DNA from 4 places in the Chryseobacterium sp. CBTAP 102 genome. Region 4 is predicted to be linked to each of the others. Evidence: riboswitches for the same ligand, from Rfam matches in the RefSeq annotation. Region 4 holds a riboswitch; each other region holds the start of a gene.
What was found. A riboswitch is a leader RNA that binds a small molecule or an ion and turns the genes downstream of it on or off. The one in region 4 is predicted to bind cobalamin.

Region 1: linked by a shared signal. The riboswitch ahead of C8D70_RS12720 (T9SS type A sorting domain-containing protein) and the one ahead of C8D70_RS06680 (TonB-dependent receptor plug domain-containing protein) in region 4 are both predicted to bind cobalamin.
Region 2: linked by a shared signal. The riboswitch ahead of metE (5-methyltetrahydropteroyltriglutamate--homocysteine S-methyltransferase) and the one ahead of C8D70_RS06680 (TonB-dependent receptor plug domain-containing protein) in region 4 are both predicted to bind cobalamin.
Region 3: linked by a shared signal. The riboswitch ahead of C8D70_RS03995 (TonB-dependent receptor plug domain-containing protein) and the one ahead of C8D70_RS06680 (TonB-dependent receptor plug domain-containing protein) in region 4 are both predicted to bind cobalamin.

The regions. Positions count from the first base shown of each region.
Region 1 covers NZ_QICX01000008.1:70,494-78,870, forward strand. The annotation lists gene C8D70_RS12695 (alanine dehydrogenase) at 1-204, opposite strand, end outside; gene tsaE (tRNA (adenosine(37)-N6)-threonylcarbamoyltransferase complex ATPase subunit type 1 TsaE) at 272-679, opposite strand; gene dnaG (DNA primase) at 891-2,873, shown strand; gene clpP (ATP-dependent Clp endopeptidase proteolytic subunit ClpP) at 2,986-3,672, shown strand; gene C8D70_RS12720 (T9SS type A sorting domain-containing protein) at 3,912-5,018, opposite strand; cobalamin riboswitch at 5,081-5,273, opposite strand; gene C8D70_RS12725 (esterase-like activity of phytase family protein) at 5,508-6,776, shown strand; gene tpiA (triose-phosphate isomerase) at 7,138-7,896, opposite strand; gene C8D70_RS12740 (S9 family peptidase) at 7,959-8,377, opposite strand, start outside.
Region 2 covers NZ_QICX01000015.1:18,103-26,479, forward strand. The annotation lists gene C8D70_RS17605 (helix-turn-helix domain-containing protein) at 1-806, shown strand, start outside; gene C8D70_RS17610 (MFS transporter) at 924-2,126, shown strand; gene C8D70_RS17615 (hypothetical protein) at 2,324-2,737, shown strand; gene C8D70_RS17620 (Crp/Fnr family transcriptional regulator) at 2,872-3,474, shown strand; gene C8D70_RS17625 (hypothetical protein) at 3,540-4,160, shown strand; gene metE (5-methyltetrahydropteroyltriglutamate--homocysteine S-methyltransferase) at 4,337-6,640, opposite strand; cobalamin riboswitch at 6,814-7,000, opposite strand; gene C8D70_RS17635 (Lrp/AsnC family transcriptional regulator) at 7,196-7,657, shown strand; gene C8D70_RS17640 (hypothetical protein) at 7,743-8,285, opposite strand.
Region 3 covers NZ_QICX01000002.1:136,632-145,008, reverse strand. The annotation lists gene C8D70_RS04025 (hypothetical protein) at 272-640, shown strand; gene C8D70_RS04020 (YHS domain-containing protein) at 689-934, shown strand; gene C8D70_RS04015 (GEVED domain-containing protein) at 1,080-1,841, shown strand; gene C8D70_RS04010 (MbnP family protein) at 1,869-2,696, shown strand; gene C8D70_RS04005 (cytochrome c peroxidase) at 2,707-3,762, shown strand; gene C8D70_RS04000 (transporter) at 3,774-4,721, shown strand; cobalamin riboswitch at 4,815-5,001, shown strand; gene C8D70_RS03995 (TonB-dependent receptor plug domain-containing protein) at 5,110-7,143, shown strand; gene C8D70_RS03990 (YncE family protein) at 7,140-8,273, shown strand; gene C8D70_RS03985 (cell surface protein) at 8,288-8,377, shown strand, end outside.
Region 4 covers NZ_QICX01000003.1:327,400-335,776, reverse strand. The annotation lists gene C8D70_RS06720 (biliverdin-producing heme oxygenase) at 1-500, shown strand, start outside; gene C8D70_RS06715 (malate dehydrogenase) at 619-1,545, shown strand; gene C8D70_RS06710 (putative glycolipid-binding domain-containing protein) at 1,649-2,200, opposite strand; gene C8D70_RS06700 (GNAT family N-acetyltransferase) at 2,628-3,164, opposite strand; gene C8D70_RS06695 (VOC family protein) at 3,182-3,574, opposite strand; gene C8D70_RS06690 (hypothetical protein) at 3,596-4,381, opposite strand; gene pafA (alkaline phosphatase PafA) at 4,483-6,129, shown strand; cobalamin riboswitch at 6,302-6,479, shown strand; gene C8D70_RS06680 (TonB-dependent receptor plug domain-containing protein) at 6,512-8,353, shown strand; gene C8D70_RS06675 (hypothetical protein) at 8,370-8,377, shown strand, end outside.

The DNA.
Region 1 (8,377 bases), on a different contig from region 4:
GGCCCCCGCCTCAATAATGATCTCATGGCCGTGTTCTACCAACACCTGTACGGCGTCAGGAGTAATGCAGGTTCTCCTTTCGTTGAGACAGGTTTCTTTAGGAATTCCAATACTGAACTGTTTTCCCTTCTTTATAACCTCCAATTTTTCCTCTTTCGGCATTAATTCTTCTTCTGTGAAAGGAGTAAAAATATTTGTACTCATCCTTAAATTAAATTATGTCTTACAGATTGTTTTTTACACTCAATTAAGAAGCAAAGATACATAATATTTACTCGAATGAAATTTCTCTTTTTTCATCCGTATTCACAATGCTCATTGTGTGGTAGTTAAGACCATAAAGCTCCTCTTCATAGACTTCCGGCCACTCGATGATGCATAAAAAAGAGTTGTCCAGGTATTCTTCAATTCCGATATCATAGACTTCTTCAATATTTTTCAGGCGGTAAAGATCAAAATGATATACTTTTCCCTTTTCAGTATTGTATTCATTCACAATAGAATAAGTAGGAGAGTTTACTTCGTCTTTGCTGCCCATGTTTTTAAGCAGAAATTGCGTGAAGGTCGTCTTCCCGGCTCCAAGATTTCCCTTTAATAAAAAGATATTATGTTTTAATTGAGGAATGATGGTGTCAACAACTTCCTGCCAGTCTTCGATTGTATTGATAGTGAACTGCATATACTAATTTGTTTTGCAAAAATAGTGATTTATGAGTTTTTAATGAGTGGAAGAAGTCAGAAATTATAAATTGCAGGCTGGAAGCTGGAAGTTAGAGGCTGGAGGTTGTAAAGAACAACTTTTACACGCCCACTCTTAAACCCTCAAACCCTCCGACTCTCAAACTTTGAAACTCTTCCAACTTATCCATAAAAATACTTAATTTTACAGCATGATTTCCAAACAGACCATTGATAAGATATTCTCCACAATCCGCGTTGAAGAGATTGTAGGCGAATATGTGCAGCTGAAAAGAGCAGGGTCTAACTATAAAGGACTCAGTCCTTTTCATGATGAAAAAACACCCAGTTTTGTAGTTTCTGCCAGCAAACAGATCTGGAAGGATTTCTCTACAGGAAAAGGTGGTACAGCCATCTCTTTCCTTATGGAAATTGAGAACTTTACTTATCCTGAGGCACTTCGCCACGCTGCAAAAAAATATGGAATTGAAATTGAAGAAGACCAGCGTGAAATTTCTGAAGAAGCAAAAAATGCACAGACTGAAAAAGATCTGCTGTATAAAATCCATGAAGTAGCGAATACTTATTTTCAGGAGATTCTTTGGGATGATCAGGAAGGCAGAAGCATAGGTCTTTCTTATTTCAAAGAGAGAGAACTCCGGGATGATATTATTAAAAAGTTCCAGCTGGGATATTCTCCCGAGAAGAAGAATGCTTTTACAGCTTATGCACTGGAAAAAGGATATAATAAAGAAATTCTTGAGAAATCCGGACTTTCTATATTTCCGGAAAATACACCTGCTGGTGTTGACCGTTTCAGAGAAAGGGTCATTTTCCCTATTCACAGTTTTTCAGGAAGGGTTTTAGGTTTTGGGGCAAGAATCCTGAAGAACAATGTCAAAACAGCAAAATATCTCAATTCACCGGAAACAGAGATCTACCATAAATCCAATGTTCTTTATGGATTAAACCAGAGTAAACAAGCGATTTCAAGAAAGAATGCCTGTCTTTTGGTGGAAGGATATATGGATGTGATTTCACTTCATATGTCCGGGATCGAAAACGTAGTGGCAAGTTCCGGAACGTCTTTGACAACAGAACAAATCAAACTTATTAAGAGACTTACGGAAAATGTAACGATTCTTTTTGACGGTGATAATGCAGGTATCAAAGCCAGTTTCCGAAGTATTGATATGTTACTGACTGAGGGAATGAACATCCGTGTTCTGCTTTTCCCTGACGGAGATGACCCGGATTCCTTTGCCAGAAAACATCCGCAGGAGTATGTTGAAAAATACATCGAAAATGAAGCGATGGATTTCATCGACTTTAAGGCGGAAATTCTTCTGAGGGATATCGGGAATGATCCTATTAAAAAGGCTGAAGCGATCAGAGATATTGTAAAATCTGTTTCTTTTGTACAGAATGCCCTGAAAAGAGAGGTTTACCTTAAAGAGGTTTCCAACAAATTCGGACTTTCGGAGCAAAGCTTGTTTAATGAGCTGGATGTTCAGAAGCAGATCACGCAAAATCAGACCCATCATGTTCAGCAGCAGAAGGAAAAAGCAGCTCCAAAGATGGAGATTGTTCCTTTGGATAAGGAAAAAGAAGATCCTTTTCTGTATGATGTACTGTTCATGGAAAACAAACTGGTAGATCATATGCTGATGTTCGGAGATATTATTCTGAAAAGAAAAAACGAACAGAATGAAGAATATGAGATAACTGTTATTGAAGAAATCCTTCATCATTTCGAAGAGGAGCAGTATACATTTTTAGTCAGAGAAAATGAAATTATTATCAATCAGGTGAGGGAAGGGATTCAAAAAGATGAACTCAGAAGTGGAAACTTTTTTGTATCTTTTATGGACGAAGAAATCACCACAAAGGTTGTAGATGCTCTGATCCCGCTGGATGAGCTTGAAAACTGGGCTTCCAGAAATATTTACCCTCCCAATTATGGTGATAAATTGGCAGATCAGATTCAGGGAGATGTTCTGTTACATAAATACAGATATATTGATTATCTGATCAGGGAAACAGCCAAAGAACTTGATCAGTACAGCAGTACAGATGAAGTAAAGTATTATGAGCTGATCAAAAAAATCACTTTACTGAAGCAGGCTTCCATACGGTTGAGCAATATCATCGAATATTCGCCTATCAAAGGGATTTATGTAGATAGAAAAAGATAATTTGAAGTCAGATTTTTTTGATGTTCTGTGACAAAAAGTCCTATAAAATTTTAGGAATAAATATTGTAATTTAAACTTCGAGAATATTTTAAAAATAATACATAATAGAAATATGGACATTAAAAAGGAATTCAGAGATTTCTCTGTAAAACATTTAGGAAACAACGGTTTGGTTACCGATCAGTATATGGGAATGTATGGCCCAACGAATCTTACTCCGTACATCATGGAAGAGAGAAGATTAAACGTTGCCCAGATGGACGTTTTCTCCCGTTTGATGATGGACAGAATTATCTTCCTGGGAACAGGTATTGATGATCAGGTTGCAAACATCGTTACGGCTCAGCTTTTATTCTTAGAAAGTGCTGATCCTTCAAAAGATATTCAGATCTATATCAACTCTCCTGGTGGTAGTGTTTATGCAGGTTTAGGTATTTATGACACTATGCAGATCATCAAGCCGGATGTAGCGACTATCTGTACAGGTATGGCTGCTTCCATGGGAGCTGTATTACTGGTTGCCGGAGAAAAAGGAAAGCGTTCTGCGCTTAAACATTCCAGAGTAATGATTCACCAGCCTTCAGGAGGTGCGCAGGGGGTCGCTTCTGATATGGAGATCAACTTGAGAGAGATGTTGAAACTGAAGCAGGAGCTTTATGAAATCATCGGCCATCACTCAGGACAAACATATGAGTGGGTAGAAAAATCATCTGACAGAGATTACTGGATGACTTCTGAAGAAGCTAAAGGCTACGGAATGGTAGATGAGGTTTTACAAAGATCTACTGAGAAAAAATAATTGATGGTAATATCATAAGAAAACCGCACCCATCTGGTGCGGTTTTTTTGTTGAATCAATTATGGATTTTGAACTGTATTCTTGATTATTCAGAAGGAATCTGTAATCCAGGCCAAACTCCAACTGAAGATGTAAAAATTCCCATCCTTTGGAAAGGTCGCGAAAATTCAAAGAATTTTTGACGGGGTGATTTTCCACATATCCTCATTAAAAAAGCGCCTTTTTAAAGGTACTTTTCTTTATTTCTTAACCATCTTATGTATCGTGGAACTATCATTGGTTTTAATCTCAACAAAATAAACACCTGTGTTTAAAGAATGAACATCAATCTTAGTAACCTGAGAAGTCATTATTTTCTGTCCTGTAGCTGAATAAATATTCACTTCTTTCAGTTTCTCAGCCGTTTCAATCTGAATGAAATTACTTGCCGGATTTGGATAAACACTGAATTTTTTCTTTGTAACAGAAGAAATCCCTAAAGTCAGCTGTGCCTCGGTGGGTGTAAATGGTCTTCTTTGCCCGAAACTTAATCCAAACCAATCCTTATTGCCCAGTTGAATCTGAGAAAGATTGGCTTTCGCTTGCCAGCTTGATAGGTCTTTTCCTTTATACAATTTCCAGCTGTCTGATCCGGAAGTATTTCCGGTAAAGGAATTTAATGATAGGGTAGTAATCTGATTATTCGCTGATGCAAAATTAAAATAGGAATCTTGAGCCTGGATCAATTGTAACGCCTGTTCAGCAGTGATGCTTCCGTTATATTTAATTCCATAAACAAAAGAATTGGCATTCCCGTTAGCATTATCAGTTCCGAAATCAATAACTATTAGGCTTTTATTACTTCCGCTTCCCACCCAGTTTGTAACCTGAGACGGAGTAAACCATGCAGAACTGTAGGCTGGAACGGGAGGAGAGGGAGGAATATCATAATGATCAAGGCCGTATGTAACCCCATACCATTTTCCGTCCACCAAAGGAGTATAACCTACCCCATTGTTCCAAGTCATGTTTGATGAGCTGGATCCAGACCATGTTATCCAGCTGTCATCAGTAGTGGATGTGTGATGATTATAATTCAGAATAGAAAGATATCCTGTAGGAATGTCAACCTGCATTTTGGATTCTGCTGCCACAATTGCATTGATAAGATCTTCCATCAAAAGGCCATCGCCATCAAAACGGTATCCCCATGCATAAGAATTGGGTGTGCTGTTGTCATTAAAGTCCGCAATGAAATATGCTTTTTTAGATCCGGTTCCTACCCAAAATTTAATGTCGTTTTCTGTGAATTGGGCCGATAATACCTGCATGCAAAGCAGTAAGAAAAAAAGATAAATTTTCCTCATGATATAATTAATTTAAAGTTTTATTCCCGAAACTTATCTTCAGAGTAGAAACAGTTGGTTCTCTGAAGTCAGTATTCTAAGGCAGGTCTCCTGGCTCACATCTTACAGCTTCCTTCCCGGATTTTAAGATCCAGTGGATTTTTGTGTGGTAAGTTTAAACAGTTTACAGTTGCGGGTACAGCTCAAGATTTGAATATCATTCTCACTTGATTCCCTATTAATGAACATTGTTCAGCCTTAAAACGCTGCAAATATATCATATAAATCTGTGAGTCCGTTTTGTGAATTATTATTTTTCAGATATTCTTAAAAATTTGATTTTCATATTGATTGTTTACTCAACCGGATTATTGAATTTTTATTTATAAATCTGTTGTTTTTGTGTTCACTTTCAAACTATTTTATCTGTTCTATTGTTAAAAAACAATTATCATTATATTCAAGATCAGTTTACAATCAATTTATACTTTCGCAGCCATAAAAGTAAATATGAAAAAATTGCTATTGTCTGCCGTAGTGCTGGCAGTATTGGCTTCATGTAAAAATGATGACGATACCACAATGATTAATCAGGATATTAATTATTCCAAACTGCCTCAGGAATTTCCATTTACAAAACTTGCTGCCATCAATGGAGTAGATGTGATAAACGGAGGATTTGGCTCCGGTGCAGCCGCTCACCCTACAAGAAAAGGTGAATTCTACGTCATTACGGATAGAGGTCCTAATACCGATTTCCAGAATGGTAAAAAGTTTCTTGCTCCTAATTTTACCCCAACCATTATGCATTTTAAAATCAATGCTGACGGAAATATAGAGGTAATTAAATATATTAAACTTAAAAATCCATACGGACAACCAATTACCGGACTTCCAAACCCTGTCGGAATGGGAAGTACTGGGGAAATTGCTTATGATGCTTCCGGCAATATTTTAGGGACAGATAAATATGGATTGGACAGTGAAAGTATTGTTGCTGCTGCTGATGGTACATTCTGGGTTTCCGATGAATATGGACCGCACATTGTGCATTACAATGCTGATGGAATGGAGATGGAGAGAATAAGCCCGATTGGGGTAGATACAGGACCAAGAAAATTACCTGCTGTTTTAGCCAAAAGAAGAGCCAACAGAGGAATGGAAGGACTTTGCATCACTCCGGATGGAAGAACGCTGGTAGGAACAATACAGTCAATGATGCTTGTCCCCAGCAAAGCATTGGCAACCAATACCACTTTAACGAGAATTGTCACTTTTGATATTATTACAGGGCAAACCAGACAGTTTTTATATAGACAGGACGGAGGTGCTTCTGATTCGGTGTGTGATATTACCGCATTAAGTAACAATGAATTCCTGGTGATTGAAAGAGACGGAAATTTCGGTTCTCAGGGAGGTATAAAAAAAGTATACAGAATAAACTTAAGCAATGCCAGTGATGTAAACGGAGCTGATATAAATGCTGTAGACGGAATGAAAATTAACGGTAAATCTTTAGAGCAATGCTCATGGGATGAAATTAGCAATGCCGGAATAAAGCCTGTTACCAAAACATTAGCCGTAGATCTGGTAGCAAAACTGGGCTACGAACACGATAAATTCGAGGGAATTGTTTATTTGGGAAATAATAAACTGGCTGTTTTCAATGATGATGACTTTGGAGTAGTAGATGATGGAAACGGAAATCCAAAAGCCAAAATTTTACCTAAGACAGGTAAAGTAGACAAAGGAACGATGTATGTAGTCGATATTCAATAATTGGATTTTTTTTAACGAAAAGCGGCGGGATCGAAGATCCCGCCGCTTTTTATTGTGAGCTAACCTTTCTCTTTTTAAAGAAAAATCTATATACTAAAAAAGTTTGTATCAGAACGTTTCCAATGAATATGAATACCGCCTGATAAGTTGGAATAATGGCATAGAAGGGCAATGATTTATTAAATAAAACTGCTGGAAATAATGCCAGAACCTTGATCAGAGCCAATAGATAACTCAAAAAGTCAGGTTTTATGCCAATTAAAAACTGATCATAAACAAATACATAAAGAAAATCAAATAAAAGAAGTCCGAAGAATATCAAAATGAAATTTTTCATGTTTGTCCTAAAAGATTCTTTATTTTAATTAAAAGCTTCAATGATCTTAGAAAAATCTTCCAATTTCAAAGCTGCTCCTCCGATAAGACCACCGTCGATATCCGGCTGAGAGAATATTTCTTTAGCATTGTCCGGCTTTACAGATCCTCCGTAAAGGATAGAAATCTCGTCAGCAACTTCCTGTCCGTATTTTGCAGCAATAATATTTCTGATGTGAGCATGGATTTCCTGAGCCTGCTCCGGACTTGCCGTTTCTCCCGTTCCGATAGCCCAAACCGGCTCGTAAGCAATCACAACTTTTTTGATCTCTTCAGCAGAAAGCGTAAAAAGAGCTACTTCAGTCTGATTTTTTACGACTTCAAGGTGTTGTCCTGCTTTTCTCTGCTCAAGAGTTTCTCCGTTACAGTAAACAGGAATAAGACCTTTATCAAGCGCTAATTTGATTTTTCTGTTACAGTGAGAATCTGTTTCTCCGTGGTATTGTCTTCTTTCGGAGTGCCCGATTAATGAACCTGTTGCATCAATAGATTCCAGCATATCAGCAGAAATTTCACCAGTATAAGCTCCGCTTTCATGCTCGCTCATATCCTGAGAAAACACCCCGATTTCATCTTTTTCAAAAACATCTTTTGCCATCATCAGATACAATGCAGGTGGAGCAATCCAAACCTCACAGTTGGTAGCATTGTTGTTTTTATAGCTTAGTAACTGAATCATTAATTGTTGTGCATCAATTACATTTTTGTTCATTTTCCAGTTTCCTGCAACTATTTTTCTTCTCATAAGATTTAAATATAGATTTATTTATTTTTAATTATTTCTTTTTGTAAAATCTGCGAGGCCCATTACTTAGTAATACCTTCTAATTTAAACATGAACGCATACACCAAAGCTACATCCTTCAGATAATCAAACCTTCCGGAAGCGCCGCCATGACCGTAAGCCATATCTGTTTTTAATAGCAATACATTTTTATCTGTTTTCATATCCCTAAGTTTGGCAACCCATTTTGCAGGTTCAAAATATTGTACCTGAGAATCATGTAATCCTGTTGTTACCAAAAGATTCGGATAGTTTTTCTTTTCTATATTTTCATACGGAGAGTAAGATTTCATATAGAAATAAGCTTCCTTATTATTTGGATTTCCCCATTCGTCATATTCATTGGTTGTCAGAGGAATACTCGTGTCAAGCATGGTATTCACTACATCTACAAAAGGAACCTGTGAAATAACACCATTCCAAAGATTAGGGCTCATATTGG
Region 2 (8,377 bases), on a different contig from region 4:
GAGGACTTTTTTTACTGGTTTATACTTATCTGATTGTTCGTAAAACCTATTCGGTTAATGTAATGGTGCATTCTTACATTATTATTGCAACACTTTATAATTTTTACATCATGCTGGCTTTCTGGAACAATTCTATAGCAAGTTTTGTATGGCTTATTCCCATTCCTCTGGCAGCCTATGTCTTTTTTTCAAGAAAGTATGTATTTATTTACAGTATGTTTGTTTTGCTGAATATTATTATAGGATATCTTATTTCCAAAACCTTCAGTTTTAAATTTCCGATACACCGGCCTGAAGATGTGAGAATTACCGACACCATCCTTATGATTTCCAATGTAGCCGTAATATCACTCCTGCTCTATTTTAAGGATAAAATAAAACGAGTTGAAATTTACCATGAAATTGAAGAAAAGAATGCTAGTGCTGTAATTCAACCGGTTTCTGTGGCAGAGAAAGCTCCTTTTGCAGATGAACTGTTTGAAAAAATTGAATCTGTGATGAGAGAAAAACAGCTTTATAAAGACGTTAATTTTAATATTTCCAAGCTTTCCGCGGAAATAGAAATCAACAGTAGTTATATCTCAAAATCAATTCGTGCTAAAGGATATCCCAACTTCAATAATTATCTAAATATGCACAGGATTGAATGTGTAAAAAGACTTCTCAAGGAAAATGATCTTGAAAAAGTAACCCTCATGTATATTTATACTGATGCAGGATTCTCCAATCAGTCTACCTTCAACCGGGTATTCAAGCAGATGGAAAATATTACTCCTTCAGAATACATCAGCAGTTTGCAGCTTTAATGATTTGTTTCACCAATCAATATCATTGCGATAATGATTTTTAAATTCCGAAAATAATCAGGAAATTTACAGAACTTAATTTTCTGTCAAACCACTGCATTTTAATTGCAAAAAATCATGAATTCATCTGAAAAAGCTCTTAAGGGAAGCTCACGTTTCCAATCTATAAAACTTTGTATTTTTTTTTCAGGACTCTCGGTTTTTGCACAGCTTTATCTTTTCCAGCCGATGCTGCCTATGGCTGCAGAACAGTTTGGGGTATCTGTAGGTGATACTTCCCTGCTGGTATCATCATCTACAATAGGTATGGCATTGGGATTACTGTTTTTTGCTTTTAAAGCCGACAGTTATTCCAGAAAAAATCTCATGGTTTTCTCGTTAATTTCATCTGCAACCTTAACTATTGTTTCTACCTGGATTCCAGACTTAAGCCTCCTTATTGCTATCGGAGTTCTGAAAGGCTTCGTTGTTTCCGGGGTTTCTGCAGTTGCTCTCGCTTATCTTACAGAAGAAGTGGATGCGTTGGTAGTACCAGCCGCCATCAGCATGTATCTCAGTGGCAATACAATTGGAGGAATGAGCGGAAGGATAATGGCTACCTTGTTTGCAGGGGAATTTGGTTGGCGGAATGCTGTTCTTCTGATTGGCATAGAAAGTTTTATTCTCGGTGTTGTATTCTGGAAACTGTTTCCGGAGTCAAAATTTTTCAATCCACAGAAAACGGATTATTATCTTAAGGTAAAACAGATGAAGTTTTTCCTTACCAATCCTTATATGCTTCGCTTATATTGTACCGCAGCATTACTGATGGGAGTTTTTGTAAGCGCTTATAATTACCTTACATTCAGACTGGAAGCAAGCCCTTTTTCATTAAGCCACTTTATCATTGCTTTTATCTTTCTGATGTATATTTTTGGAGTTTTCGGAACGATGATTGTAGGCCGTCTTTCAAGAAAATTTCCTATGAATAGCATTCTGAAGGCTTCTATTCTGTCCATGCTTACCGGAACCTCCCTACTATTATCTGAAAATATTTATATCCTTATTTTCGGACTTGGGCTTTTTACCCTTTCATTTTTCGCTGCACATACCATGGCCAGCCAGATGACAGCTTTGTATTCCAAACGTGGGAAATCTTCAGCCACATCTATCTACTGGCTGTTTTATTATTTTGGCTCAAGCATTCTGGGAAGTGGTACCGGTTATCTGCTTCATGCCTATTCATGGACCGTTTTCATAGCAGTTCTTATGATATCTGTTATAACCGCCCTTCTTCTGACCAATTTTAATACAGCTCCAAAAGCAGGAATAAAAAACTAGTACCACATACATACCACACTCTATATTTCATATTCATGTGATAATTCGCTAATAAACGTACTATTTTAACGTATTATTAAATTTTCATATCGAAAATTTAACCTAATCTTTCCCAAAACACGGCATAACAATACAATGTCGGGCATACTATTTGCTATTTTACCAGAGACCATATCACCATTTAAAGTCAAAATATTATGAACGTAGCAGATCTAAAAATCAAGAACTTGGTTGAGTATAAAAATCAGATTTATACCATTACTGAGATCTTTCAAAATGTCGAACAGGCTTATTTTGTTAAAATTGAAAATGATATTCAAAGTATTTCAGTACCGGCAGCAGCAATCAAACCGATTAAAATAACGGAAGAATGGCTTGAAAAGCTCGGATTTTCAAGGACAGACAGTTCAGACCAGAGTATACGGTATGAAAGACCGGAAGCCTTTATAAAATATGATATAGACTTGAGTTCCAGAAAAATAATGGAAGGACTTAAAATATATGGAAATGCTATAAAATGTAAATACATTCATGAATTTCAGAATATTTTCTCAAGTTTATTCGGAAAAGAAACATCTTTGCATTATGGTTATTTGAAAACAGAATCGTAGTTAAATAGTCCTTAGCTGTTGAAGACCACAATTTATATTGTAAATTGTGGTCTTCTTATATACAATCGATTCATACAATCCCTTAATTTAATATTTACGTAAATTTGTACCTGCCGCTATACGTACAAAATCTAATGATAAATACAGATCCAATCCTTTTACAGCTGATAGAACATTTTAAAGAAATAGTTACCTTAGAAGATAAAGATATTGACTGTATTACTTCCAAATTGGAAATAATACAGCTTAAAAAGAAAGATTTTCTGCTTCGTGAGGGGCAGGTTTCCAGGCATATGAGATTCATTGCAAAGGGAAGCCTGTCTGCTTATCATATTGATGAAAAGGGAAAAGAAAATACCACTCAGCTGGGGATTGAAAACTGGTGGGTAAATGATCTTTACAGCTATCTTAGCGGGCTGCCTTCAAGAATGTTTATTCAGGCTAATGAGGATAGCATTATCATACAGATCAGTAAAAATAATCTGGAACTATTATATAAAGAAGTTGCTGCTGTTTCAGAATTCTGGCGTCTGAAAATGCAGTCTGCCTATGTTACTTTACAGGAAAGAACCTTTGAACATTCCCGTGTTGATGCCTACACCAAATACAGAACATTTGTCACTACTTACCGTAATATCGAGCAGCGTTTTCCTCAATACATGATCGCTTCCTACCTTGGAATAACTGTAGAATATCTGAGCTATCTGAGAAAAAAACACCTGTCTGACGTTTCTTAAGATTTCTTAAGTTTATTCCGTTCCGGCCTGAATAATTTTGCTCACAGAATTTTAATGAGTGAAATATGAAGGCTAAATTTATCGCCATAACAGCTCTTGCATCAGCTTCTATGTGCCTGAATGCACAGAAGATTTCCTATACTCCTGATCTGGTTTTGGGAAACCGTTCCTATACTTATATGCACAATGTCAATTATCAGCTGAATGAGCGGTTGAAATTAAACAATCTTACCCTGTTTGATACAGAATATACCAAGGATAAAGAAAACATATTCTTCATCAGAAATACCCTTTCGTATCATCTTACCAAAAGGCTGAGTGCCAATGCGGCATTTGGAATGAAAAATCCCGGAGCATTTTTCAGTGCTTATCTACAGTACAAAATTATCCGTCCTTCCTATTATCTGTCCTACTCTATAGGAACCACTTATCAGAAAGGATTTTCTCTGGAACAGTCTGTATCTTTTGAGTACACACCTTATCTGACAGAAAATTTCAAGGGATATTTCAGTGTTCTGGCTATTGGAAACCTGGATAACAGCGGATATCCCAGAGGCCTTCAGTTTATAAGACTGGGAGTAAAACAGGATAAAATGATGTACGGACTTGCTTCCAATTTTGATCAGTTTAATAACGGAAAAAAGACCCTGGAAAATATCGGGGCATTTGTAAAATATAACTTTTAAAAATGAAGACGTTCCAACTTTTTTTTAACTATTAAGATGTTAAGATTATGAAGACAGTTTGCTTAAATTTTAAGTCAGAATGGTTCTTAACTATACTTTAATTATTAAAATAACAGATCGTGCTATGAAAATCATAACACGATCTGAATTATTGAATCTAATTATTTTAAATTTTTCTAGACCGCATATTCTACTGAGGCTTCTTTAGCGGCGGCAACCATTGCTATTAAAGCTTTTTCAGTTTCGTCCCAGTGTCTGGTCTTCAGTCCGCAGTCCGGATTTACCCAAAGCTGATTGGCAGGAATTACATTCTGAGCTTTTCTCAGCAGTTCAATCATTTCTTCTTTCGATGGTACTCTTGGTGAATGGATGTCATATACTCCCGGACCAATTTCATTCGGATATTTAAAGTCTGCAAAAGCGTTCAGCAGTTCCATCTGAGAGCGGGAACACTCTATCGTAATCACGTCGGCATCCATATCGGCAATATTTTCAATAATATCATTGAATTCTGAATAGCACATATGCGTATGGATCTGGGTAGCATCTTCCACTCCGCTTGCTGAAATTCTGAAAGCTTCTACAGCCCATTTCAGATAGTCCTGCCAGTCGGTTTTTCTTAATGGAAGACCTTCTCTTATGGCAGGCTCATCAATCTGAATAATTCTGATTCCTGCTTTTTCCAGATCTACCACCTCGTCACGAATAGCCAAAGCAATCTGCTTACACGTTTCTGAACGGGGCTGGTCATCACGGACAAAAGACCACTGCAAAATGGTAACCGGGCCTGTCAACATTCCTTTTACCCATTTTTCAGTCCGGGATTGGGCATATTGGGACCAATAAACCGTCATCGGAGCCGGGCGGGAAACGTCGCCGAAGATCACCGGAGGTTTTACACAGCGGCTTCCGTAGCTTTGTACCCATCCGTTTTTAGTGAATACAAATCCTTCCAACTGTTCTCCGAAGTATTCTACCATGTCGTTACGCTCAAATTCTCCGTGAACCAGTACATCGATACCAATTTCTTCCTGCCAGCCGATTGTTCTATGAGTTTCTTCTTTCAGTAAAGTATCATACTGTTCTGCGGTCAGTTCCCCTTTTTTGAATTTCGCTCTCCAGCTTCTTACCTCTGTGGTTTGCGGGAATGACCCTATTGTAGTGGTTGGGAATAAAGGAAGCTGCAATACTTCCTGCTGTTCTTTTTTACGGATTTTGAAAGGGTTTATTCTCTGAGCATCTTTTTCAGAAACAGCATTTGCTCTTTGCTTTACCTGGTGATTATGAATAAGAGAAGAAGTTCTTCTGCTTTCAATTGCTTTTTTATTTTCTGCGAATGCTTCAAGAATCTGTTCATTTTCTTTTCTGGAAACAAGTTCTTTAAGTGTTACTACTTCTTTTACTTTTTGTTTAGCAAAAGCCAGCCAGCTTTTAATTTCCGGGTTAAGATGGGTTTCAAAATCCAGATCACAAGGTGAATGAAGCAATGAACATGATGGAGCGATCAAAATCCTTTCAGATCCTAATTTTTCAACAGCTTTTGTAATGAAAGACAGCGAATTTTCATAATCATTTTTCCATATATTCCGACCATCAATTACCCCTAATGAAAGGCTTAAATTTTCCGGAATATTATTCAGAATATCATCCAGCTGTTCAGGATTTCTCACCAGATCAACATGCAATATATTCACAGGAAGTGAAACGGCAAGTGATGCATTATCTTTTAATCCGTCGAAATAAGTGGCTACAATAAATTTCAGTTTTGGAAATCGTTTTCTGATTTCGGCATACACAGAATGATAGGTCTCTTTGGCTTTTTCAGTTAAATCTAATGCCAGAAAAGGTTCATCAAACTGAATCCATTCTGCACCCTGCTCCTGAAGCTTGGTTAAAATCTCTATATAGACTGGAAGAATATTTGCGGCCAGATCCAGCTTATCAAATCCTTCTTCTTTTTCTTTTCCTAATAGCAGATAAGAAACCAGCCCGATAATAACCGGTTTCGCATTGATTCCAGCTTGTTTTGCTCCTGCAAATTCATTGAAAATTTTATCTGAACTCAGCTTAAACTGTTGGTTTTTATAAAATTCCGGAACGATGTAATGATAGTTGGTATCGAACCATTTGGTCATTTCCATGGCAGTAATATCCAATCCGTCTTTCTGATAGCCTCTTGCCATGGCAAAATAAAGATCAAGCTCAGTATTGTTTTTTTTAAGCACTACTTCATGATACCGTGCAGGAATTGCTCCTACCACAAGGCTCATATCCAATACCTGATCATAGTATGAAAAATCATTGCATGGGATAAGATCTATCCCTGCTTCTTTCTGGATATTCCAGTTTTGGGTACAGATAGTTCTTCCGGTGTTCAAAAGTTCTTCCAGAAGGATTTTACCTGACCAATACTGCTCGCAGGCTTTTTTGAGTTCTCTTTTGCTACCAATACGCGGATAGCCAAGGATGTGAGTTTGCATTTTTTTAAACTTTTTAATTAAACTTATTGTGAAAGTCCTTTAAAATGCTTCGTTATGTTTTTGCGGAGGAAATTTCAGGAAATAATGATATAGCAGGCAATGCATTTCCAATTGAGAGAAAATACATATCTGATATATCATCTGTATGACCCAAAAGCTTCAGCCCGCGAAAGCATTGTCAATTCAGTAAAGGCAGGTCTCCTGACTTGTAACAGTTTCCGTCATCCTTCCCGTTTTTGGCAGTGGATATGCAAGGACAGAAACTTTTGGCATGTTACTTACAGTTGCGCGACAGCTCGTGATTTGCACACGATTCCCTATTAATCTACCTTAAGTAAAACCTTTCCTGTTTGATGAAGTATCTGCAAAGAACTGTACTTTTACCTCTAACAAAGATTATCAGTAAAAGTTTTTAATTTTGTGTAAAATTAGGAATACCGAATAAAAATACAATTCACAATAAATAATTAAGCAAATTAAACTTTTAAAAATAAAATTAAGAGCATATAATTCTGTAGATTTGACTGTTTTAATCATTTAAAAGAATAATATTCTGTGGAACAACTCGATAATAAGGATTTACAGCTGCTCAGGCTGCTCCAGAAAAATGCAAAATTGACCGTTAAGGAACTTGCAAAAGAAGTGAACCTTTCTACCTCTCCGGTTTTTGAAAGGGTAAAAAGGCTTGAACAGGAAGGTTTTGTCAAAAGGTATGCAGCCATTCTCGATGCTGAAAAACTGAACCGCGGATTTACGGTTTTCTGCCAGATCAAGCTCAAAATTCACGACCGGTCTGTAGGCTATGATTTTGTAAAAGAAATTTTAGAAATTGAAGAAGTTGCCGAATGTTACAATATTTCCGGAGATTTTGATTTCCTTCTGAAAGTTCAGGTAAGAGATATGAAACATTATCAGGATTTTGTATTTAACAAGCTGGGATCTGTAGATTCTATAGGCAGCACTCACAGTACTTTTGTGATGGCTGAGGTAAAAAACAACTATGGATTAACAATATAATTAAATTTATATTAGGGCTTCATTATAAGAATAAAACACCGCCAGATAATGACAGGTCTTATATTGTTTTGAAGCCTCCCTTAGGTTAATTAGCTGCCGGATCAATCATTTCTTCTGTAAGTCCTAATGATTTTAAAAGGTTTTTGCTGTCGAAAAATAATGTTGCATAATGTTTTCCTTTTTTAAAAACCAGTTTTGATCCATCTGGAAATTCACTGTCTGCTGCTAATTTCTGTGTTTTGGCATTGTACTTCCTGAACTTCGTTTTACTGTCCTGTAATGTACTTTTATTCAGAACAAGACCAAAAGGAAGTCCCTCAACAATTACAGGTTTATTATCTGAAGCAACAAAAAACATCTCATTCACAGTATTATCTTTTCCCAAGCTGCAATAAAGTTCCAGCCCTGTTTTAATGGGCCATTTGGCATATTTTTCTTCATTGGCATCTTCATAAAAGATGGCTTTTACGTTCAACGCTTTTGAGATTTTATCAGGAGCTTGCGGGAATATAAATTCTGAATTTCTATCCAATAAAGAACCCAAAGCGGCTGTTTTTTGTGAAAATACAGTCACACTTACTACCAGAAAAAGTATGGTTGCAATAAAATTGAATGGTTTTTTCTGCATGAGAATATTATAAAATTTTAAGGATTTGATGGTTAAAGGTATTAAAATTTTGGATACAGCCTCATTTTAAGCAATTCTTACACATTGTATTT
Region 3 (8,377 bases), on a different contig from region 4:
ATAAAAAAGGTGTAAAGGAAGCCATTGCAAAACTTTTTAAAGATAGTCAGAATCTTGAAAAACAAATCAAGAAGAAAGATTCTGATGCAAATATTACAAAATCTCTTACTGCTGTGCACGATACCTTCCATACAATTGTAGGATTGTGTTCTGCTGAAGATGAACATTAATTGATTAAAATCATAAAAAGACAGCTAATAGTTTGATTTATTGGTTGTCTTTTATGTCAAATATCATATAAAAAAGGTAAAATTATTATTAAATTTGCTCTGTGAAATACATCATTTCTATATTCATGATTATTCAGATGACAATACGTCCGATATTGCCATTTATAGATTATACAGTTAATTATGACTATATAACAAAAGAACTTTGTGAAAATAGAATGAAACCTGAGCTGATGTGTAACGGTAAATGTTACCTCTCAAAAGAATTGGTAAAAACTACCCAGGAGCAGGGAAATAAAAGTCCCCAAAAAATAAGCTTAAATTCTATTGATAATTTTATCATTAACGAAAGCCTTGACGAAAGCTTTATTCTAAAATCAGGTGCTCTGAAAAATTCTGTTAGTTCATTTTATACTAATATTTACAATCTTTTACTTTATAACCAGTTTTTTCATCCGCCATTAGTATAACTCTATATCTGTAACAAAATAGAGAATAACAATTTATACTGATTTCGAATGAAAATATTTTTTTTTATGACATTATTCTGTACAATGTCATCACTTAGCATATCTGCACAACATACTTCAGGAACCCTGGATAGTAAAAAGGTTAAAGTAATAAATACTTTGGATCCTATCTGTAAAATGAAGACCTCAATGTCTTTATCGGATACTGCCGTTTACAAAAACAAAATTTACGGGTTTTGTAGTAAATCCTGCAAGACAGAGTTCAAAAAGAATCCTGTAAAATACTCAAAATAACAACTATTTTCTCTAGGAGAATTAGCGGATGCTCTTCAAAGACAATAAAATTGCTTGAAGAAATAACGGTATTTCCATAATTGATGTTTCCGATAGATTTATTGGAGCATTTTGCTGATTCTCTTTTTTTAATTACAATATCCGAATGAAATCATTTTTAATAAGTGGTTTACTGCTGTCCTATGCTTTATTAAATGCTCAGGCAGTATGTACAGCCAATCTTGGAGGCGGACTTGAGCCTTCCTTTGTAACCTTCAGAATAAACGGAACAGATTTAAATCATAATACCTATGATGAGCCAACTGTTTATTATCACGAGTATCCCTCGAACGGGAATACCACTGCACAGCTTACAGCCGGGCAGTCTTATGATGTGTTTACCTTTACGTCTTCCGAAGCGGTGATTGGGGTATGGATTGATTATAACCGCAACAGTATTTTTGAACAGAATGAATTCACACTGTTAGTCAATTCAATGAATTCTCAAAATACCCATACACTTTCTATACCGAATAATATACCATCAGGAAATATAAGGATGAGAGTTCGGTCGAGAGCTTATGGAAGTTCAATATCTGCCGCAGATGCCTGCAGCAGTTTCGGATCAGGTGAAACACGTGATTATATAATGAATGTGATCAACAATAATTTGTCTGTGAAGGAGACTTCAAGAATAAATAATATACAGTATTATCCCAATCCAACGAAAAATTCTGTAAACATCTGGTCAGATCAATCTATTACTGAATATGAAATTTATAGTAGTCTTGGAGGTATAGTCCTTAAGCAAAGTACTATTAAAGACAAAAACATTAGCATTGATCTGTCAAGCCTTTGTGAGGGAATCTATTTCGTAAAACTAAAATTCAAAGAAGGCTTTGAAGTAATAAAAATAACAAAACAATAATAACTAACAATTAAAATAACAATCAAAATGAAAATTTACAAATTCTTATCCCTATTTTTCGTAGCCATTACATTATTTACCCTTTCATCATGTAGAAGCAGCGATGATGATGAGGTTCAGGATACAACACCCGGAAATCTTCAGATCAAATTTGAAAACGGATTCAATAATCTTGGAGATATTGTTCTGAACCAGACCACTCAGACTTCAGCAAACGGACAAAAGCATCAGTTTTCTACTCTTAAATATGTGATCAGTAATATTGCACTTATTGATGAGAACGGAGGAGAATTTAAGTACCACTATAATGATCCTGATAAAGGGGCTTTCATTGTAGATCAGGCAGAAGCTGTTGCAGGAATCAATTACATTAATTTAACGGATATCCCTCAAAATAAATATAAAAAGATAAGAATTGGTTTGGGAATCAGCCAGACAGCCTATCTTATCGGACAGGATGGACAGGGAGTTTTCTGGCAGAAGGCTAAAACAGCTGGTATGGCATGGTCCTGGGCAGCAGGATACATTTTTACCAAGCTTGAAGGTAAGTATGGTACTTCTTCTGCAGATACCAACTTTATGAATCATTGTGGGAATATGGGGAATGTTACGGCCAACAGTACTCCTGATCTTTACCGTGAAATTACTCTGGATTTACCTGTTACAGCGAGAGTAACCAAAGATATCAGGCCTTCTGTACATATTCTGGCTGATCTTAATCAGTATTTGAGCGGGCAGACTGCTTTAACTCTGAACAGCAGCAACAATATGGCAATGGGATCCAGCCAGCATCTTGTGAATGTGACCAACAACATTACAAAAATGTTTAAAGTAGATCATGTGCATAATGACTAAGATATTGACGATGTCCAAGAGAGAGCGGTTTTGCTCTCTTTGGATTTTCATCATCCTGACAAGCCTTTTGGTTTCATGTTCTGACGAATATGAAGGAATTCCTATTGATAAAGATGAACCTTATAGCTTAGAATATCCTTCAGGCTTTCCCAAAATGACGTTTGATATTACCGGAAATCCTGTTACAGTAAATGGAGTAGCTCTTGGAAAAAAACTGTTTTATGAAGGAAAGCTGTCCAGAAATAATACTATTTCCTGCGGGTTCTGTCACATTCAGGAATATGCATTTACCCACCACGGCCATAATGTAAGCCATGGGATAGATGATAGATTAGGAATAAGAAATGCACCACCTATTCAGAATATGGCTTTTCTCAAAAATTATACATGGGACGGGGTAAGTCATAATCTGGATGAAAGATCTCTGGTTCCTATTACTACAGATTTTGAAATGGACAGCTCTCTTCCTGAAGCAGTAGGAAAACTGAATAGTGATGCGAATTACAAAAAAATGTTTAAAGCAGCATTTGGTGATGAAAAGATCACTGGAGACCGTATTCTTAAGGCTATTTCTCAGTTTATGGCAACAATGATATCGGCAGATTCCAAATATGATCAGATGATGAAAGGAAAAGTATCTTTTACCGCTGAAGAAACACAGGGAATGTCCCTTTTCCAGAATAAATGTGCATCATGTCATTCAGGAGAATTATTTACCGATGAGAGCTACCGAAATACAGGAATGTATTATAACGCCCAGTTCGATGACAGAGGAAGATACAGGGTTACTTTAGATTGGAATGACAACATGAAATTCAGAGTTCCCAGCTTAAGAAATGTAGAATATACCGCACCTTATATGCATGACGGAAGATTTTACAGCTTAGAGGCGGTACTTAATTTCTATTCAGACAATGTTGAAAATCATCCAAATCTTGATCCTCTTTTAAAACAGAATGGGCATACTGGTATTCCCATGACGGGTCAGGATAAACAGTATATTATAGCTTTTCTGAAAACACTATCAGATAAGAGTTTTATATCCAATCCAAAATTTGCAGAATAATTTATAGAAACATGAAGAAGATTATAGTAATCATAAGTTTGATCCTGTTGAGTCAGTATCAGGCGAAGACCATTATAGACAGTGCATATATTGCCCCGGAAACCTTTAGCAGATTCAATTTTGATGATGATTGTGATGCCTGTGGCTGTGCGGCAGGAAACGGCTCTTCCGGCTTTGAATCTTTGCTGAATCCACAGTTTGTCGGAATCAAATACTTTGCCCAGCATTACAAAGCCAAAGAAAACTTATTTGTAAAAGATCTTACGCAGGATCAGTATTTTAATACCCTGCAGCTTTGGGGAAAAATTCCACTGACTAAGAAACTGAGTGTTTACGCAAGTCTGCCATTCCATTTCCATGAAAAGAAAACCATGCAGGGAGATATTAAAATCAATGGAATAGGGGATCTTAATCTGATGGGAATTTACCAGCTGATGAGTTCCAAAGATAATTTCCATCATCTGAGCGGAGGTTTGGGCTTGAAAATTCCTTTAGGGAAATTTGATGAAAAAGGAACATCCGGTGTCAATCCAAGTTTTCAGCTGGGAACCGGAAGCTGGGATTATCAGGCGGCTTTGAATTATAAATTTCAGAAAAATAAAGTTGCCGTATTGGTTAACACAGATTATACAATCAAAACAGAGAATAAGAAAAATTACCGTTTTGGAAACCAGTGGAATTATGCTGCAACAGGTTTTTATCAGGTTGCAGGAAATGAAAAGTCTGTTTTTTCTGTAAAAACGGGAGTTCAGGGAGAAGTATATGCCCAGAATAAGCAATTTGATGAAGCATTGCCTAACACTGCCGGGAGCGCTTTGTACGGAAAACTGGGATTTGAAGCTTCTTATAAAAAGCTGAGCCTGGGAAGTGAAATTATGCTTCCCATGTATACTCATCTGGCAGGAGGAGATATTGAAGCCAAATCAAGATTCAGTATTTTCCTGAATATTGGAATTTAGGGCAAACACCCTCCATAAAACCATGTTAAAGCTCCTTCGGGAGCTTTAATTGTTTATCAATCATGATTTTAATTGGGGATTAGGAATAATTATTTATCTTTGCCGGGATTTGGTGAGCCGTAAAAAGCTCTTAAAAGGGAATCCGGTGAGAATCCGGAACAGACCCGCTGCTGTAAGCTCCGCACCAAAGTTTTTGAAGAATATATCCACTGTTTTTTTAATGGGAAGGATTTCAAAAATGGAGTAAGTCAGAAGACCTGCCAGAAAATAATCGTTTGACGCTTTCGTGGAATAAAGCTTAGGACATCAATGATTCTGTGCAGTGACCGCTGTGCTTTGTCGTTGTATTCTTATACCCATTAGCGTCTTCATTACCCTAAATGAGCTAATGGCGGCAAAACTAACTACTTCTGCAATTTATAAAGCTGTTTTCACCATACTTGTGATCACATCTCAATTTTTGTCTTCTCAAACCAGGAAAAAAGACAGTCTTCAGGAAGAGACCATTAAAGGAATCAATCTATACAAAAAGAATTTTAAAGAAATCCTTCCGGCACAAACCTTACAGGGCGAGCAGCTGGAAAGATTGAACAGTCATTCTGTTGCAGATGCACTGCGGTACTTTTCAGGAGTTCAGATCAAAGATTATGGAGGATTAGGTGGTTTGAAAACCATTAATATCCGAAGTATGGGAAGTCAGCATGTAGGGGTTTTCTATGATGGAATTCAACTGGGTAATGCCCAAAACGGACTGGTGGATTTGGGAAGATATTCCTTGGATGATCTGGAAGAAATATCATTGTATAACGGACAGAAAAGTGAGATTTTCCAACCGGCAAAAGACTTCGGATCTTCGGGTTCTATTTATTTACAGCCTAAAACACCTGTATTTAAAGGAAATAGGAAAACCAATCTCGTTATAAGAGCTAAAAGTGCGTCTATTGATCTTTTCAACCCTTCATTCCGATTGGAACAGAAGATTTCAGACAGGGTTTCTGCCAGCTTCAGTGGAGAATTTATGCAGAGTGACGGAATTTATAGATTTCGATATGCCAAGAAATATCCTGATGGACAGCAGGCCTATGATACCATTGCGAAAAGACAGGATTCAGACATCAAAGCAAAACGTTTTGAAACCTCTCTCAACGGAACTTTGAATAACGGAAGCTGGAATATCCGTGGTTACGGTTATATTTCAGACCGTGGAATGCCGGCACCTATTGTGAATGGCCGTTTTGGAGGAAGGGGAGCGAGACTATCTGATGAAAATTATTTCGTACAGGCCAATCTGAGAAAAAAACTGTTCCCGAAATTTGAAACCCAGCTGAAAGCAAAATTTGCTTATGATTATACCCATTTTATGGATACGGTTCGTTCGCAGTCTATTATTCATACCGATAATACCTATATCCAGCGGGAACTCTACCTTTCCTCATCCAATATCTATTCTATTACGCCCAATTGGGATATCAGCCTGAGTGGAGATTTTCAGTACAATAATCTGGATGCCAATCTGGATAACTTTTCTTATCCTACGCGTTACACAACATTGGTAGCATTGGCAACAACCTATCAGTGGAACAGGTTTAAAATTCTGGGAAGCCTTTTAGGAACCTTTACATTTGAGGAAGTAAGAAAAAACAAAAGACCGGGAGATGCCAGAGAGTGGACACCTGCCGTATTTATGAGCTATCAGCCGGAGATCATTCCGGAGCTTACCCTCAGAGCATTCTATAAAAGGATTTTCCGGCTTCCAACCTTCAATGATCTGTATTATACCAATATCGGAAATACTTACCTGAAACCGGAATTTACCAATCAGTATGACGTAGGATTTACTTATCAGAAGAATTATAACAACCGTTTCTTTAAAACTTTTTATGCTAAAGTAGACGGTTACTACAATAAAGTACAGGATAAAATTGTAGCCGCTCCAAACGGAAGTATGTTCCGCTGGCTGATGATGAACCTTGGATTGGTTGAAATAATTGGAGCCGATGTAAATGTACATACTGAACTTCAGCTGGGAAAAGTAACCCTTCGACCTTTGCTTTCTTATACGTACCAAAGTGCAAGAGATATCAGCGATCCGGAAGATACCTTTTACCGTAATCAGATACCTTACACGCCATGGCACAGTGGGTCTTTCAGTCTGATGGCAGATTATAAAGACTGGAGTTTCAATTACAGTACAATGTATGTGGGAGAAAGATATGATGTGAATCAGGATAATATTCAATACAATTATGTGCAGCCCTGGTATACTCACGATCTGTCTGTTCAGAAAAAATTCAACTGGGCCAATCATCAATTCAAAGTAAGCCTTGAGGCGAATAATATTTTCAATCAATACTATGATGTGGTCATCAATTATCCGATGCCCGGAAGAAACTTTAAACTTATTCTAAACTTCACCTTATGAGAAAACTAAACTTTTATTTTTTATTTCTGGTATTAGCTTTTCTTACCTCATGTCGTACAGATGATATTATTGTCCGTCAGGAAGTGGTAGAAGGACTTCCCTCAGAAAATACATCCATAAAGGGCTTCTATATGCTGAATGAAGGGAATATGGGCAGTAATAAATGTACCCTGGATTTTTTTGATTACACCAAAGGAACTTATTACCGGAATATTTACGCAGAAATCAATCCGAATGTGGTAAAAGAACTGGGAGATGTAGGAAATGATATTAAAGTGTACGGAAGCAAACTCTATATCGTTGTCAATGTTTCCAATAAAATTGAAGTGCTGGATGCCAAAACGGCGAAACGTATTACTTCTATTCCATTGCAAAACTGCAGATATCTAGCTTTTAAAAATGGGAAAGCTTATGCCAGCAGCTATGCCGGCCCTGTAGCCATTAATCCCAAGGCTCCTAAAGGAAAAGTAGTGGAAATTGATACCACTTCTCTTTCCATTCAGCGTGAAGTGGTAGTAGGATATCAGCCGGAAGAAATGGAAATTGTGGGTAATCAGTTGTTTGTGGCCAACTCCGGAGGATATAAAGCTCCCGATTATGACAATACGGTTTCGGTAATTGATCTGAATACTTTTACAGAACTCAAAAAAATAAATGTAGCGATTAATCTTCATCACATTAAAAAAGACAATTACGGTGATTTGTACGTAACCTCAAGAGGAGATTATTATAACGTTCCTTCCAGCCTTTATTTGATAGATGCAGCCACAGGAACTGTGAAAAAAGATTTTCATCTCTCCGTAAGTGAAATGACAATTGTGAATGATAAACTCTATTTCTATGGAAATGAGTTCAATTACAATACCCACAGCTACAAAAAAACATTTGGGATCATTGATGTAAAAACAGAAGAGATTATCACCAACAGAATTTTTGACAAAGAATATGAAACCGCTATTAAAACTCCTTATGGGATTGCCGTAAATCCCATCACAGAAGATATCTACATCACAGATGCCAGAAATTATGTATCCATGGGATTTGTGTATTGCTTTGATAAAAACGGACACTTTAAATGGAAAACAGAAGGCGGAAATATCCCTGCCCACTTCGCTTTTTTATACAAATAACCCAACTTTAAGACATGAACAGAAATACATTTACTGATTTAAAAACCGGACTTTTATCCTTTTTCCTTTTAGGAGTGATCGCCTGTAAACACGATGATGAAGAG
Region 4 (8,377 bases):
AAAAACTTTTTAATTCTGAAAAGATTTTCAACAAAACCTTCACTTTAGAAGATTATAAAAAAATCATTCATACCAATTACCTAATGCTTCTTCACAGCGAAGATAAAATATTCGGCAGCCTTTCTGATAAGTATGCAGAAAAACTTCAGCTTGATGAAAGAAAGAAGCTTTCCCTTATTGAAAAAGACCTGAAAAGTCTCTCTCTCGAAAATCAGGAAGTTTCTCATCCTCTTGAATTCAATAACGAGCATGAAGCACTTGGAGCGATGTATGTGATTGAAGGATCTACCCTTGGAGGAAATGTAATTGCAAAACAGCTTTCTAAAACGGAGGGTTTTGATGAGGTTACTTTCAACTTTTTCGGATGCTATCAGGAGAATACAGGGCCAATGTGGAAAAATTTTAAGGAAGTTCTGGATACGGAAGTTGCTGAAGAAAACTATAATGATGTGCTTTCAGGGGCGAAAAAACTCTATACGTTTTTACTGAGCGTCAACTAATTTATTTTAGTTCTAATTAAATTCCTGAAAAATTGCGCATTTTTTCAGGAATTGTTAAATTTGGAGAGTTTCAAATTTAAACTTAACTAACAAAAAATAATTTTTAAAAAGTAACAATATGAAAGTAACTGTAGTAGGTGCAGGCGCTGTAGGAGCAAGCTGTGCAGAATACATCGCAATGAAGAACTTCTGTTCAGAAGTAGTTTTGGTAGACATTAAAGAAGGGTTTGCTGAAGGGAAAGCAATGGATTTGATGCAGACAGCATCTCTTAACGGATTTGATACAAAAATTACGGGTACAACAGGAGATTACAGCAAAACTGCAGGTTCTCATGTAGCAGTAATCACTTCAGGAATTCCTAGAAAACCTGGGATGACAAGAGAAGAATTGATCGGTATCAATGCTGGTATCGTGAAAGAAGTTACTGAAAACTTAGTAAAACATTCTCCGGAAGTAATCATCATCGTGGTTTCTAACCCAATGGATACTATGGCTTACCTTGTTCACAAAACTTCAGGTCTTCCTAAGCACAAAATCATCGGAATGGGTGGTGCATTAGATTCTGCAAGATTCAAATACAGATTGGCTGAGGCATTAGAAGCTCCAATTTCTGATGTTGACGGAATGGTAATCGCTGCTCACAGTGATACAGGTATGCTTCCGTTATTGAGCAAAGCGACAAGAAATGGGGTTCCTGTAACTGAGTTCTTAAGTGATGAGCAACAAAAATATGTAATCGAAGAAACTAAAGTAGGAGGAGCTACGCTTACTAAATTATTAGGAACTTCAGCCTGGTATGCTCCAGGTGCAGCAGTTTCTGTAATGGTTCAGGCTATTGCATGTGACCAGAAGAAAATGATTCCTTGTTCTTTAATGCTTGAAGGTGAATACGGACAAAACGATATCTGCTTAGGTGTTCCGGCTATCATCGGAGCAAACGGAGTAGAATCAATTGTAAACGTAACTTTGACTGCTGAAGAGCAATTGAAATTTGCTGAAGCTGCCAATGCAGTAAGAGAGGTGAACGGAGATTTGAAATTCTAATCATTAACTTCTTTTAAGCAGGATTAAAATACATAAAGAGGCTGACCAAACTTTTTGGACAGTCTCTTTATTTTGGAATATAAGTCTGGCTCATTTCAACTTTTCAAAGTTCCGTAATCTTTTCAAACAGCTTAGGATAAGCTGTTACAAATCCCGCTTCATCAATTGAAATTTCAGCTTTAAAATCGGTTTCGATATTTTCATACAGGTATTTATTAACAGCTGTCCGGGTATATTTTTGTTGGACGGGTCTGATATGATCTTGTAGCACATCAATATACATGACATCAATCTTTTGAGAACTGCTCTCTGAAAGTTTTAAATTATTGATCGGCAGGGTATTGGTGAAAGGAGTGAGAGAAATGTCTATGAACTTGAAATTATTATATTCAGAATGTATAACCCCATTGATTTCCCATTGGTTCTGGTTTCTTTTTCCCGAAAAAATTCTTTTAACCTTATTAATTTCAGATTCGATCAGAAAATCCTGAACGATCCAGTTTTCATCAATAAGAATCCTATAATCTAAAGTATACATATTATCTTCATGGCAACCAATGATTTTTGATTCTACAGTATAGTTTTTATCATTGGAAAATAAATTAAAATATTCAAGGGACTGATAATAGATTCCTTTCCAGATCAATGTTTTCATAATGATATTCTTTGATGTATTATTAAGAAATGCAAGTTAATGAATGTTATGGCTGGTTGCAAAAAAGAGCGGTAAAAACCGCCCTCAACAAAATTTTATCTAACAAATATTTTTTACATATAAACGCATCCGCATCCTGTTTCCCATTCCTGGCAAAGACGCATAGGTTCATTGCATCCGGGGTTGCCACCGCCGCCGGACACTCTGTAACAGGTACCGCCACTACAATAATAAGAGCCTGTAGTGTGCGGACAATTGCCATCCATGTCACACAATGCATAAGGAGTGTCGCCACCACTGATCAGAACCAGCTGATTTCTCTTGAGCTTTTTCAGATTTTTCATAGTAATTATTTTTTTTAATTTGTTGATTACTAATGTATAAAATTTTCAACACACTAACAAGTGTTTTAATGTATTTAGAAAAATTATTCTATATCCAAGGTCATAAAAAGCGCAATTTCCTCTGCATTTTCATATAATCTTGTATTCAGTCCTGTAATATTGAATCCCATTCTTCTGTAAAACTGTATCGCAGGATAGTTCGTATTCTGGGTTTCCAGCTCAATCACTCTGCTGTTTAATTTCCTGGCTTCTTTAATGGCGCTTTTAATCAGCATGATCCCGATTCCCTGTCTTCTGTATTTTTCGTTGATCAGGATATTTTCAATATAAAAACTGTTGTTCCATATTCTTTGTTCGCAGATGATCCAGCCTGCAATTTCTCCATCCACATAGGCTCCGAAGGAATTTCCCTGTTCAATGATGGTATTCAATTCTTCAAGATCTTCGGAAGTTGTTTCCCAGATTTTGTTGTATGGTAAAGCTTTTTCTTTCAGAATAAACTCAAAAGAACCTCCAACCTCTATGGAGGATAACACATATCTTATATTCGTTGTATAACCATTATGTCCCCAAGTTAAGGTGGGATCAAAGGTGAGTTTTTGTAATCTTCTTATTTCCAAATCAGTTCGTTTTACGCTTATTGCATTTCAGTACAGATTTCTACAAGGTAGTTGTTGGGATCTTTGATATAAGCTGTTTTTTGTCCCCATGGTTTTATGGCGATATCTTCATAAAGGACGGCTCCGTTTTTTATTGCTTTTTCTACCAAAGCCTCTATATCATCCGTTGTAAACCCCAGTTCCATCCCGAACGGTTTGTCTTCAGTTTTTGCTGTTTTGAATCCTTTTTTAATATTGGAATTAGCCAGGCTCACAGAGGCGAATGACAGACTAGTTTCTCCGGTCAGCAGTTCACCATAATCTTTTTCGGGCGTAATGAATTTTATTTCAGAGCCAAAGGTGTTTTTATAAAAATTCATAGACTGTTCTACATCTTCTACATAGAGAATGACATACTTAAATTTGATCATATGATTGAATTTAAATGGTTTTTACTTCTTATTTATAATATATTCTTCGTCTATCATCAGTTCTATATGAGGCCCGAGTAAAGGATACTCTTTAAAGCTTCCGAAATGACCGAAATGAAGAGGGTATTTCTGGGTAAGTTGTCTTACTTTACTCCCAAATGAATTGATGTCAACCTTCTGAAAAGAATCTTTTCTCTGTCGGCCATTGGTGAAAAAGAGCATCAGGTTACAATGATCTTTACAATCGAAATCATTATAGTAAAATACATGGATGTTTTCCTCTCTACATATCGATACTAAGTCATCAATAAGCCTCTGTTTGTATGGTAAAGGAAGATTGCAATCAATTCTGGCAGCATAATTTTCTGCATTACTTTTTTTGAAGTCAGAACCCACCATCTGAATGAAACGGTGTTCTATATTTTTGAATTCTTCCCTTTCCGGAGCAAAAATTTTGGTGGACTGAATGGTAAAAGGAATGCTGAAACCCACGGATAAAGCATTTTCCCGAATTAATAGGTTTTCTATTTCTAATGCAAACTGAAAGTGGAAATCAAAAAGCATATAGTCATCGATATTGATGACGATTTGATTTTCATCGATATTCAGGTGTAAATATGTTCTTTTGGAACCTGATTTTAGCGATTCCAGCTGATGGACAAAATCATCTGTATTTTCCACCTGTATTCTGGCGGTCAATTCAGCTGGGGTATCGGCGTGCCCTCCAAGTCCCGGATAGAATTTGAAAAACTGAAAGTCATATAAATGATCCGGGAATTTGAAATACCAGTATACACCTAAAATCATAAAAGATTGGTTGATAATTGTACAATAATCAAATTTAAATAAAATTTCACACTCCAAAACTTTCAAAACCCTTAAATTTGTCACCAATAAAATTTACTTGGATGCTTAGGAACATTTCAATTGCGGCAGCTACTTTATTCTCCGTAGTTACAATCAATGCACAGAAGAACAGAAATACCCAACTTGAAAGACCCAAATTAGTTGTGGGTCTGGTAGTAGACCAGATGCGTTGGGACTATTTATACCGTTTTTATGGTAAATATGGAAATGATGGTTTCAAAAGACTTTTGAATACAGGATATTCTTTAAATAATGTACATATTCCTTATGTTCCTACCATTACGGCTTTGGGACATACATGTATCTATACGGGATCTGTACCGGCAATTCACGGGATTGCAGGAAACGACTGGACGGATAAAGAAACGGGTAAAGGAGTTTATTGTACTGCAGATGACAGCGTTCAGCCGGTAGGAACTGCCAATATAAAAACGGGAAGCCACTCTCCTAAAAATCTTTGGTCTACCACAGTAACTGACGAATTGAGACTGGCAACAAATTTCCAGGGAAAAGTAGTGGGGGTTTCCTTGAAAGACCGTGCTTCCATTCTTCCAGCAGGACATACTCCAAACGGAGCTTTCTGGTTTGATGACAGTACAGGGAATTTCATTACCAGTACATGGTATATGAATGATCTTCCGCAATGGGTAAAATCATTCAATTCTCAGAATCTTCCTGAAAAATTAGTAGCCAATGGCTGGAATACTTTACTTCCAATCAATGAATATACAGAAAGTGCACCGGACAATTCTCCCTGGGAAGGGTTGCTGGGAAGTGCAAAAACACCTACTTTCCCTTACAGTAATTTAGCAAAAGACTATCAGACTAAAAAAGATAACATCCGTTATACGCCTTTCGGAAATACATTGACATTGAAACTGGCAGAAGCTTCTGTAGAAGGTGAAAAACTGGGTGGAGATAATATCACAGACTTTTTAGCCATCAACCTGGCATCTACAGATTATGCAGGCCATAAATTCGGACCGAATTCTATTGAAGTGGAAGATGTTTATATCAGATTAGATCAGGATCTAGCTGAATTTTTCAAGTATCTTGATTCAAAGGTAGGAAAAGGAGAGTATACCGTTTTCCTTTCTGCCGACCATGGTGGAGCACATTCTGTGGGATTCCTTAAAGAACATAAAATCCCGACAGGTTTCTTCGGAGAAGATGCGGAAAAGAATCTGAACCAGAAACTGAAAGAGAAATTTGGGGCAGATAAACTGGTTAATGCCATTGATAACTACCAGGTTTATTTCGACAGAAAAGTATTGGCAGACAATAAGCTTGAGCTGGATGATGTAAGAAACTTTGCTGTAAAAGAAATTGAGAAAGATCCTGCCGTTTTATATGCTGTTTCTGTAGACAAAGTTCAGGAGTCAAGCATTCCGGAGCCAATCAAACAAAGAATTATTAATGGAATCAACAGACAGAGAAGTGGAGATATCCAGTTAATTTCTCATGACTCTATGCTTCCGCCATATTCTAAAACAGGAACTACACACAGCGTATGGAATTCTTACGATTCTCATATTCCGTTGATCTTTATGGGATGGGGAGTAAAACAGGGAGAAAGCAATAAGGAATATCATATGACAGATATTGCTCCAACAGTATCTTCTCTATTGAAAATTCAGTTCCCAAGCGGAAATGTAGGAAACCCGATTACCGAAGTTATTGGTAAATAATTAATTAAACGTTATTTCATGATATATAGCTGCTTTCAACTGGAAGCAGCTATTTTATTATTCATTTCCCATCAAATTTTGAATCTGGCGTTTTCCTGAGAAAGGATTTCCCGGTCTTAAAAGATACTATCTGTTTCTAATCCCTATTTTTTGGCATATACACATAAAAAACTATCTTTGCAAAAATTTTGGTTTCCAGTATTTTGGAATGAAAAGGGAATCGGGTGTAACTCCCGGACTGTCCCCGCAACTGTAAATCGCAACAAAAGTTTCTGCAAAAAACCACTGTATATAACGGGAAGGTGCAGAATGCGAAAGTCAGGAGACCTGCCAGAGTTGTAATTATAAAAACATATTGCTTTCGGAGGAAAAGTAAAAAGGAATGGATATAAAAAGATCTTTAGTACTGCTTTTTTCATCTTATGGCTGTTTTCTTTTTGGACAAGAGAAAACCATTGACACTATTTATGTCTTCGACAACCAGATGAACAGGGTGAAGCTTTTTCATCCCGTAAAAACAATTTCGGCAGAAGAGGCCGGGAAAAACTCCAGTAACCTTTCAGAACTCCTGAGATTTCAGTCACAGGTTTATATCAAAGAAAACGGGCGTGGTGCTGTTTCTTCCCCTTCTTTCAGAGGAACTACCGCCCAGCAGACTGCATTTTTATGGAACGGAATTAATATCAATTCTAATTTTTTAGGACAAGGAGATATCAATAATATTGCTTTGTTCGGCTATGATCAGATTGGTATAAAAGCTGGTGGTGGAAGTGTAATCTATGGAAGTGGTGCTATCGGGGGAAGTATTCACCTGAATAATACCCTTGATTTTAATAAAGGTTTCCATGGTTCATTATTTTCAGAAGCCGCTTCTTTTAATACCTATAATAATTTTGTAAAAGGTTCTTACAGTAATGATAAGTTCACTTTTAAAGTTTCTGGCAATCACTCAATAAGTAAAAATGATTATCAGGTTGAGGTGGATAAAAGAAAAACTTACAGTAATGATAACGGACAATATTATAATACGAATATCAATATAGCAACAGCCTATAAAATTGCTCCGCATCATCAGATTTCCTGGATATCAGAATTTTTTAATGGGCAACAACATTATCCTGTTCATTTTGGAGATTTGGAAAACAAAACAAAATATGAAACTCAGAATACCCGAAGTTTACTTTCCTGGGATTGGAGTACCATAAAATTTAGTAACTCATTCAAAACAGCCTATACAGAGGAAAATTTTCAGTACTTTGGTAATATTAACGGTGCTGAAACCAGCGGAGGGGTAGGGAAGAATTATATTCTGAAAAATGATTTTAATTATTTTCTGAATTCAAAGTGGAATGTTAATATTATCGGCGAATTTCAAATTAATAAAGGGAATGGAGCAGGTAGTTCAGGAATTGGAAATATTAACAGAAGTGCAGGATCTATTGCAGGATTACTGCGTTATTTTCCAACGAAAGATTTGCGTTTTGAAGCAGGAATCAAGAAAGATTTTGTAGAAGATATCAGCTCTCCTGTTCTGCTTTCTTTTTCAGGAAAATGGGATATTGTAAAATGGTATGATGTTGAATTCAATTTTTCAAGAAACTTCAGAGCACCATCATTTAATGATTTGTATTGGGCTCAGGGAGGTAATATGAATTTAAAACCGGAAACTTCTTACCAATTTGAATTAAGAAACCACTTTAAAATAGGAGACTTTAAACTTTCCGTTACTCCTTATTACATGAATATCCGGGATATGATCCGATGGTTAAGAACTCCTGCCGGATATTATGGAGCTTCAAATACCAATAGAGTAGAAACATATGGACTGGAGTCCCAACTGGAATTTGAGAAAAAACTTGGAAAACATATTTTGAAATCTAATCTTGGATATTCTTATACAAAGTCAACAGATCTTGATATTCAAAAGAAGCTTATGTATGTGCCTCTTCATAAATTTATTGGAAACATAGACTATCAGTATGACTTTGTGAAGGTGTATGTACAAGGGATGTTTAATGGATTAACGTATACAGATTCTAATGAAACCAAGAGTGATGCCTTAGATCCATATTTTGTGATGAATGCCGGTGTCAGTACAACTTTCTTTAAAAATTATACCCTAGGTTTTAAAATAAATAATATTTTGAATGAAACCTATTATACCATGCTTTCTTATCCATTACCTAAACGAAATTATAGTCTCACTTTAAATATCAATTTTTAAAATAAATTAATTATATATGAATAT